DNA from 2 places in the Roseivivax sp. genome. Region 2 is predicted to be linked to the other one. Evidence: riboswitches for the same ligand, from Rfam matches in the RefSeq annotation. Region 2 holds a riboswitch; the other holds the start of a gene.
What was found. A riboswitch is a leader RNA that binds a small molecule or an ion and turns the genes downstream of it on or off. The one in region 2 is predicted to bind thiamine pyrophosphate.
Positions count from the first base shown of each region.

Region 1: linked by a shared signal. The riboswitch ahead of ACX938_RS17275 (YkoF family thiamine/hydroxymethylpyrimidine-binding protein) and the one ahead of ACX938_RS08715 (thiamine ABC transporter substrate-binding protein) in region 2 are both predicted to bind thiamine pyrophosphate.

Region 1 covers NZ_JBTOLZ010000030.1:3,212-7,615, reverse strand. The annotation lists gene ACX938_RS17290 (ABC transporter substrate-binding protein) at 1-399, opposite strand, end outside; gene ACX938_RS17285 (ABC transporter ATP-binding protein) at 404-1,138, opposite strand; gene ACX938_RS17280 (ABC transporter permease) at 1,125-1,892, opposite strand; gene ACX938_RS17275 (YkoF family thiamine/hydroxymethylpyrimidine-binding protein) at 1,965-2,576, opposite strand; TPP riboswitch at 2,568-2,676, opposite strand; gene ACX938_RS17270 (YitT family protein) at 2,896-3,516, opposite strand; gene ACX938_RS17265 (NADP-dependent isocitrate dehydrogenase) at 3,886-4,404, opposite strand, start outside.
Region 2 covers NZ_JBTOLZ010000008.1:96,593-100,996, forward strand. The annotation lists gene ureG (urease accessory protein UreG) at 1-464, shown strand, start outside; gene aroC (chorismate synthase) at 846-1,946, opposite strand; TPP riboswitch at 2,045-2,146, shown strand; gene ACX938_RS08715 (thiamine ABC transporter substrate-binding protein) at 2,191-3,174, shown strand; gene ACX938_RS08720 (ABC transporter permease family protein) at 3,150-4,404, shown strand, end outside.

The sequences.
Region 1 (4,404 bases), on a different contig from region 2:
CCAGGCGCTGCCGAAGCCCGCGTAGGTCTTGCCTTCAAGGTCGGCGGGCGTGGAAATTTCGGGGTTGTCGCTATTGTAGACCAGCCGCCCGGTCTCCTGCTGCATGGTCGCCCAGAGCGCGGTGATCCCGGCGCCCGAGGCCCGCGCGCTCATGAAGCCGAGCGAGGTCATATAGGCAAAATCCGCCACCCCTGCGGCCAGAAGCGCGGTGGAGCTGGTGTCGGAATAGGGCAGGATCTCGACCTCGAGCCCCGCGGCCTCGTAAAGGCCCCGGTCGCGCGCGGCGATCAGGCCGACGTGGTTGGTGTTGAGCGTCCAGTCGAGCGCGATGCTCAGGTCTTCGGCGCTGGCGCTCGCGGGCAGGGCCAGCAGCGCGCAAGTCATCAGGGATCGGATCATGGGGTCAGTCCTCCAGTAGCAGGGATTTCAGCGTCATGCGCGTTTCGGCCAGGGCGGCCTCGCTACGCGCGGCGCGCGGGGTGGTCAGGGGGATGTCGGCGACAATCCGGCCGGGCCGGGCCGACATGACCAGGATGCGGTCGGCCATCTGGGTGGCCTCGTGCAGGTCATGGGTGACCATGAGCACGCCGCGCGGCGTCTCGGCGAGTCGCGCGCAGAGCCAGTCCTGCATGCGCAGCCGGGTTACCGCGTCGAGCGCCGAGAAGGGCTCGTCGAGAAGCACGTAACGGCTGTCCTGCACGATGGTGCGCAGGAAGGCGGCGCGCTGGCGCATCCCGCCCGAGAGCTGGCCAGGAAAATGATCCTCGGTCCCGGCAAGCCCGAAGGGCGCGAAGAGCGGCGCGACGGCTGCGCGGGCGGCGCGGCGGCTCCGGCCCGCGATCTCGAGGCCGAGTCCGGCGTTCTCGGCCACGGTCAGCCAGGGAAAGAGCGCATCGGCCTGGGGCTGATAGGCGAGCGCCGGATCGGGCCGCGCCATGGGCGCGCCGTCGCGCGTGACCCGGCCTTGCGCGCCAAGCCCCGGCGGCAGGATGCCCGCGAGCCACTTGATGACCGAGGTCTTCCCGCAGCCCGAGGGGCCGATCAGGCAGCAGAGCTGCCCCTCGGGCAGCTCGACGCCCAGCTCCTCGACCAGGGGCGCGGCGCCTGCGGTGATCGTCAGCCCCTCAATGCGCAGCATGCGGGGCCTCCCGGAAGCGCCGCGCGGTCAGCCGGTCGACCCCCGCGAGCGTGCCCAGAAGCATCAGCGTCAGGCAGGCCGAGACCACCACGCCCGCCAGCACCAGGTCGGCGCGGAAGGTGTTCTTGGCGGTCAGGATGTAGATCCCGATGCCGCTGCGGGCGCCCGCGTATTCCGCGAAGATCGTCGCCACGATGGCATAGGTCGCCGAGATGCGGAGCCCGGCGAAAAAGCTGGGCCGGGCGGCGGGCAGGACCCCCCGGCGGAAGACCGAGAGCCGCCCCGCGCCCATGGCGGTCAGAAGCTCGGTGAAGGGCCGGGGGGCCGCGCGATAGCCCGCAAGAAGGCTCACCAGGATCGGAAAGAAGGTCACCAGGATGACCAGAAGCACCTTGGGCAGGAGTCCGAAGCCGAACCAGAGGATCATCAGGGGCGCCAGCGCCACCAGCGGCACGGTCTGGCTCGCCACCAGAAGCGGCATGAGCCCGCGCCGCAGAAGCGGCGTGAAATAGAGCGCGACCGAGGTGAGGAAGGCGAAGCTCACCGAGAGGGTGAAGCCCAGGGCCGCCACGGTCAGCGTGCTCTGCGCGTGGCGCAGGATCTCGGCGCGTTCGACGTGCAGCGCGCGCAGGACGCCGCTCGGCGGCGGCAGCACCAGCGGCGAGACCCCGGCGCGGGTGCAATAGACCTCCCAACCGAGAAGCAGGAGCGCGGCGCAGAACAGCGCCGGGGCGATGCGGTGGACAAGCGACATGGGCGACCTCCGGGCCGCGCGGCAGGGCCTCCCGGGGCCCGCGACCGGGACCGGGGGCTTATGCGGCGCGGATCAGCTCAGGCTGGGCGAATTGGCCGAGGCGGTGAGGTCGATGGTCACATGCCCCTCGGCCGGGCCGAAGCGCAGGAAGGCCTGGCGCAGCGTCTCGAAGACCGCGCCCGCGTCGCCCCGCAGCCGGGTGCAGAAGTTCTTGGCCTTCAGGAAGGTGCCCGAGGACTTCAGGAAGTCGATGCAGCCGTAGATTTCGTCCATATGGCCGTCCTGGCCCAGCACGTAGAGCGAGAACTGCACGTCGATGCTGACGCCGGTCTCGGGCGCCGCCGCGACGGCCTCCAGGGCGCGGGTCTGGCGGGTGGCGAGCGGCAGGTGCTGCGCCTCGGTCAGGGTCTCGCAGCGGCAACTGGGGTCGTCGGGCTCTCCGGGGCAGCCGCGCGAGAGGGTGACATGCATGGTCACATGTTCCGGTCGGCGCGCGGCGGCGGCGAAGAGATCGCGGATCGCATCGAGCAGCGGCTCCGGCGCGCCGACCATGAGCGTCGACATGTCGTCGGTCTCGATCCTCAGTTTCTCGCGATAGGGGGACAGGCCCTCGAGCCCGGTTTCGATGACGCCCACGAAATCGGACGTCATCGGGTAAAGCGACACCTGCGCGCCTATGAACATGCTGTACCTCGCTCCGCTGGCATGACCCAGATCAGCTTTGAAGGGTTCGCGCGGGACCCGCGCATCTCAGCCCTCGGTCGGGGCACCCCTGGTTGTGGGCGGCAGGTTGGGCCGGGAGCGCGCCGGTGTCAATGCGTGGAATTCGGGCGGGGATTGCGTGGGTGAGGCGGTGGGTGAGGTGTCGCGTAAAAGTGTTTTAATACAGATGTTTGCGGTTCATAATTCTCGCAAAGAATGAAGCGCGCAGGGCGCTCTCGGCCCCGCGCGCTTCAAAAATTATCTCACCCCTTGGGGAGGCAAAATCCCCCGCGCGGCCCGCTCAGGAGCGGGCGATGTAGCGGTCGCGGCGGTGGTTGATGGTGATGATCGCGTTCAGGATCACCGCGCCGAGGAGCGACCAGAGCACCTGGGCGTAGGAGAAGAGGAAGATCGCCAGCGTGAAGACGCAAAGGTCGAAGGCGAGCTGCGTGTTGCCCGCCGGGATCCCGCGCCGGTCCTGCAGCCAGAGCGCCACGATACCCACGCCGCCCAGCGTCGCGCCGTGGCGGAAGAGCCCCAGAAGCCCCATGCCCGCGCAGAGCCCGAAGAGGCTCGCGCCGACCGCCGGGTGCAGGGGCTCGATGGTCAGGACCAGCGGCATCAGGTCGGCCATGACCGACATGGTGGTCACCGCGATGAAGTTCTTCACCGTGAAGATCCAGCCCATCTTGCGGATCGCCAGCACGTAGAAGGGCAGGTTCAGCACGAAGAAGACCATGCCGAAGGACCAGCCGGTCGGATAGGAGACCACCAGCGCGAGGCCGGCGATCTGGCCGGTGATCAGCTCCGAGGCGCGCAGGAACTGGATCGAGAGCGCGACCAGCGTGCAGCCGATCATCATGCCCTGGATGTCTTCGGCCAGCGTGTGCCGGTCGGCGGGGGGTGTCTCGAGCAGGATCATGGGCGCTGTTCTGGGCCACGGGGCGCAGAAGGCAAGGGCCCGGGGGCGATTCCCCGGGGCCCCGCGTCGCTGCGCCGCAGCATTCGCCCGGAAATTGGGCGGTGCGGGGCGCGTGCGGCGGAGCCGGGCAGGGTGGGCGCTTGGGTTTTGGCGGAGAGGGTCGGCTCTCAGTTACGTTGAAAATGCGGGGTTAGATCCTCCCGCAGGACGCAGCGCAGGTGCCGCGTTTACAGCAACCAGCGCCATCACAGCGCCCGACAGCCGAACGCCCCGAAACACACACCAAGACGCCCCGCAGCGCGCCCCGAAACCACGCTCACCACGCCACCCCGGCCCGCTCTCCGGCCCGGGGTGCCGCGCATCACATCCTCAGAGCGTCAGCGCCTTGTTCAGGTTCTCGTCGACCTTCTCGAGGAAGCCCATGGTGGTCAGCCAGCCCTGGTCGGGGCCGACGAGCAGCGCCAGGTCCTTGGTCATATGCCCGGCCTCCACGGTCTCGACCACGACCCGCTCCAGCGTCTCGGCAAAGGTCTGCAGCTCGGCGTTGCCGTCGAGCTTGGCGCGGTGCTTCAGCCCGCCGGTCCAGGCGTAGATCGAGGCGATCGAGTTGGTTGAGGTCTGCTCGCCCGCCTGGTGCTGGCGGTAGTGTCGGGTGACGGTGCCATGGGCGGCCTCGGCCTCGACGATCTGGCCGTCGGGCGTCATCAGCTGCGAGGTCATCAGCCCCAGCGAGCCGAAGCCCTGCGCCACGGTGTCGGACTGCACGTCACCGTCGTAGTTCTTGGTCGCCCAGACAAAGCCGCCGTTCCACTTCATCGCGCAGGCCACCATGTCGTCGATCAGGCGGTGCTGGTACTCGATGCCCTTGGCCTCGAATGCTTCGCGGAA
Region 2 (4,404 bases):
TCGACCGGATCCGCGGGGTGGAGACCGGCGGCTGCCCGCATACCGCGATCCGCGAGGATGCCTCGATCAACCTCGCCGCCATCGCCGAGCTGACGGAGAGCTTCCCCGACCTCGAGCTGGTGCTGATCGAATCCGGCGGCGACAACCTCTCGGCCACCTTCTCGCCCGAGCTTGCCGATGTGACGATCTACGTGATCGACGTGGCCGCGGGCGAAGAGATCCCGCGCAAGGGCGGCCCGGCGATCTGCCGCTCGGATATCCTGGTGATCAACAAGACCGACCTCGCCCCGCATGTCGGCGCCTCGCTCGAGGTGATGGAGCGCGACGCGACGCGGATGCGCGCCGGGCGGCCGTTCTTCTTCACCGCGATGCGCCGCGCCGAAGGCGTGGAGGAGGTCGCCCGCGCCCTGACCGAGATCGGCGGCCTGCCCACAGCCCCCGCCCCCGCCGAAGCGCCCGCCTGACCAAAGCCGGAGCGCGTCCCGGGCCATCCCCCCGGCGCGCTCCCGGCCCCACCCACACCAGGCGCAATCCCCCCAAGGGCGCCTTCGCATCGATCCCCAACAAAAGCCCACCGGCCCGGCCCCCTCCCAGGTCCCAAGCCCAGAACCACAGCCCAGGCTCGCACCCGACGCACCACGGCCCCACCAGGCGCCCCGCCCAGCCCTTCAGCTTGGCAAAAATACCTCGGGGGGGTCGGGCCGCAGGCCCGGCGGGGGGCAGAGCCCCCCAATCCAACCAACCAGCTCAGCCCGACACCCCGGACAAAAGCCCGACCCTCACAACCAAGCCCCGAAAAACGTGTCGTTTTTCCCAAAACGCCCTCCGCGCCGCGGGAGAAGCCTTCAGCCGATCGCCCCGCGCGCGCCGCCGGTCTGGGCGCGGTCGAGCAGGATGTGGTCGAGCAGCACGCAGGCCAGCATGGCCTCGCCCACCGGCACCGCGCGGATGCCGACGCAGGGGTCGTGGCGGCCCTTGGTGATCACCTCGGTCGGCTGGCCCGACTTGGTGATCGAGGCGCGCGGCTTCAGGATCGAGGAGGTCGGCTTCACCGCGAAGCGCGCGGTGATCTCCTGGCCGGTGGAGATGCCGCCGAGGATGCCGCCGGCGTGGTTCGAGGAATAGACCGGCGCGCCGTCGTTGCCGAGGAAGATCTCGTCGGCATTGGCCTCGCCGGTCAGTGCCGCGGCGCCCATGCCCTCGCCGATCTCCACGCCCTTGACCGCGTTGATCGACATGAGCGCCGCGGCGATCTCGGTGTCGAGTTTCGCGTAGACCGGCGCGCCGAGGCCCGCGGGCACGCCGCTGGCGGCGACCTCGATCATCGCGCCGCAGGAATTGCCGGACTTGCGCAGCCCGTCGAGGTAGGCGCCCCAGCTCTCGGCGGTCTGCGCCGAGGGCACCCAGAAGGGGTTGTTCTCGATCTCGTCCATCTCGCGCGCACCCTCGATGCCATGCGGGCCCATCTGCACCATGTAGCCGCGGATGCGGAGGTCCGGCGCGAGCTCGGCGAGCACCGCGCGGGCCAGCCCGCCGGCGGCCACCCGGGCCGCGGTCTCGCGCGCCGAGGAACGCCCGCCGCCGCGCGGGTCGCGGATGCCGTATTTCTGCCAGTAGGTGATGTCGGCATGGCCCGGGCGGAAGGTCTCGGCGATCTCGCCGTAGTCCTTGGAGCGCTGGTCGGTGTTCTCGATCATCAGCTGCACCGGGGTGCCGGTGGTGCGGCCCTCGAAGACGCCCGAGAGGATGCGCACCGCGTCCGCCTCGCGGCGCTGGGTGGTGTAGCGGCTGGTGCCGGGCTTGCGCCGATCGAGCCAGTGCTGGATCGCCGCCTCGTCGATCGCCACGCCCGGCGGGCAGCCGTCCACCGTGCAGCCGAGCGCGGGCCCGTGGCTTTCGCCCCAGGTGGTGACGCGGAAAAGGTGACCGAAGGTGTTGAAGCTCATGGGGCGGATCCTCGACAGACGCGCCTCCGTCCTAATCAAGCCCCGCGCCCCCAACAAGCCGTTTCGCCTTGTCAGCCCGGGGGCCGGGCGTTACCTCAAGGGATACCTCGGGGTGCCCGGTAGGGCTGAGATGCGCCACGCGCGAACCCGTTGAACCTGACCCGGTTAACACCGGCGGAGGGAAGGTTTGCCGGGCCCAAGGCCCCCGATCTTGCCCATCCGCCGCAAATGGAAGGACGGCAAGATGAAAGCCCTCACGACTTTTGCAGCGGTCACCCTTTCCGCGGGCGCGGCGCTCGCCCAGGAGAAGGTGCTCACCGTCTACGCGGGCGACTACGTGGTCTCCGAATGGGGCCCCGGACCCGCCATCGAGGAGATGTTCGAGACCCGCTGCAACTGCGACCTGCAGTTCAAGCCCGGCGAGCTTCTGCCCCGGCTCCTGCTCGAAGGCGAGGCCACCGATGCCGATGTGGTCTTCGGGCTCAACACCGATGTGACCCAGCGGGCGCGGGCCTCGGGGCTTTTCGCGCCGCATGGGCAGGACCTCTCGGCGCTGACCCTGCCGATCGACTGGCAGGACGACACCTTCCTGCCCTTCAACTACAGCCACACCGCCTTCGTCTACGACCGCGACCGGCTCGAGAGCCCGCCCGAGAGCTTCGAGGCGCTGCTCGACGCCGATGAGGATCTGTCGCTGGTGATCCAGGACCCGCGCTCCTCGATCTCGGGGCTGGCCATGGCGCTCTGGGTGCAGTCGGTCTACGGCGATGAGGCCGAAGAGGCCTGGGCGCGGCTCTCAGACAGCGTGCTGACGGTGACCAAGGGCTGGTCGGAAAGCTACGGGCTCTTCACCGACGGAGAGGCCGACATGGTGCTCTCCTACACCACCTCGCCCGCCTACCACATGATCGCCGAAGAGGACGACAGCGTCGCCGCGGCGATCTTCCCCGAGGGCCATTACTTCATGGTCGAGCTCTCGGCCGTCACCTCGGTCACCGAGGAGCCCGAGCTGGCGCGGGACTTCCTGGAGTTCACCCTTTCCGAGGACTTCCAGGAGATGATCGCCACCGGCAACTGGTCGATCCCCGCCGCGCTCGAGCGCGAGGGGTGGCCCGAGGGCTTCCAGGCGCTGGAGCTGCCCGAGACGGTGCTGTTCTACTCCGAGGACGAGGCCGCCGCGCTCAAGGATGACGCGGTCGAGGCATGGCGCGCCGGTCTCTCGCGCTGATCGCCGCCGCGCTGGTGCTGGCGCTCACGCTGGTGCCCATCGGCGCGGTGACCCTGCGGGCGGGGGGCTTTTCCGGCTTCGCGCCCGGCGACGGCCAGGCGCTGCGCTTCACCCTTTTGCAGGCGTTCCTGTCGGGGCTGTTCTCGGTCCTGGCGGCGGTGCCGGTGGCCCGCGCGCTGGCGCGGCGGCGCTTTGCCGGGCGCGGGCTCCTGGTGGCGCTTCTGGGCGCGCCCTTCATCCTGCCGGTGATCGTGGCGGTCCTGGGGCTGATCGCGACCTTCGGGGCCAACGGCCTGGTCAACCGCGGGCTCGCCGCCCTGGGCCTGCCGGAGGTGACGATCTACGGGCTGCACGGGGTGGTGCTGGCGCATGTCTTCTTCAACCTGCCGCTGGCCACCAGGCTCCTGCTGCAGGGCTGGCTCGCGGTCCCGGCCGAGCGTCTGCGGCTGGCCGCGGCGCTGGGGCTGACGCCCTGGGCGGTCTTCCGCACCATCGAGGCGCCGATGCTGGCGCGCATCCTGCCCGGCGCCTTCGCGGTGATCTTCGTGATCTGCCTGTCCTCCTTCGCGGTGGCGCTGACGCTCGGCGGCGGGCCGCGCGCCACGACCGTGGAGCTGGCGATCTACCAGGCCATGCGCTTCGATTTCGACCTGGGCCGGGCGGCGGCGCTGTCGCTGCTGCAGCTGGCGCTGGCGACGGCCGCCGGGCTCGTGGCGCTGAAGCTCTCGGGCGGGACGGGCTTCGGCGCGGGGCTCGACCGGGTGGTGCCACGCTGGGACGGGCAGGGCCGGGGGCAGCGCGCGCTCGACGCGCTGGCGATCGGTGTGGTGGCGCTGTTCCTGCTGACGCCGCTGTCGCTGGTGGCGCTGCGCGGGCTGCCGGGGCTGGCGCTCTTGGGCCCCGAGACCTGGGTCGCCGCCGGCCATTCGCTGAGCGTCGCGCTGGCCTCGACCGCGCTGTGTCTCGCCTGGGCGCTGCCGCTCGCGACCCGGCGCGGCGAGGCGCTGGGCCTTCTGGGCATCGCCATCTCGCCCCTGGTCCTGGGCACCGGGCTTTTCCTGCTGCTGCGGCCTGTCGTGAACCCCTTCACGCTGGCGCTGCCGGTCACCGCGCTGATCAACGCGCTGGTGAGCCTGCCCTTCGCGCTGCGCATCCTGCGCCCCGAGGCCGAGGCGATCCGCGCCGACTTTGGCCGGCTTTCAGCCGCGCTCGGGCTGACGCCCTGGGCCT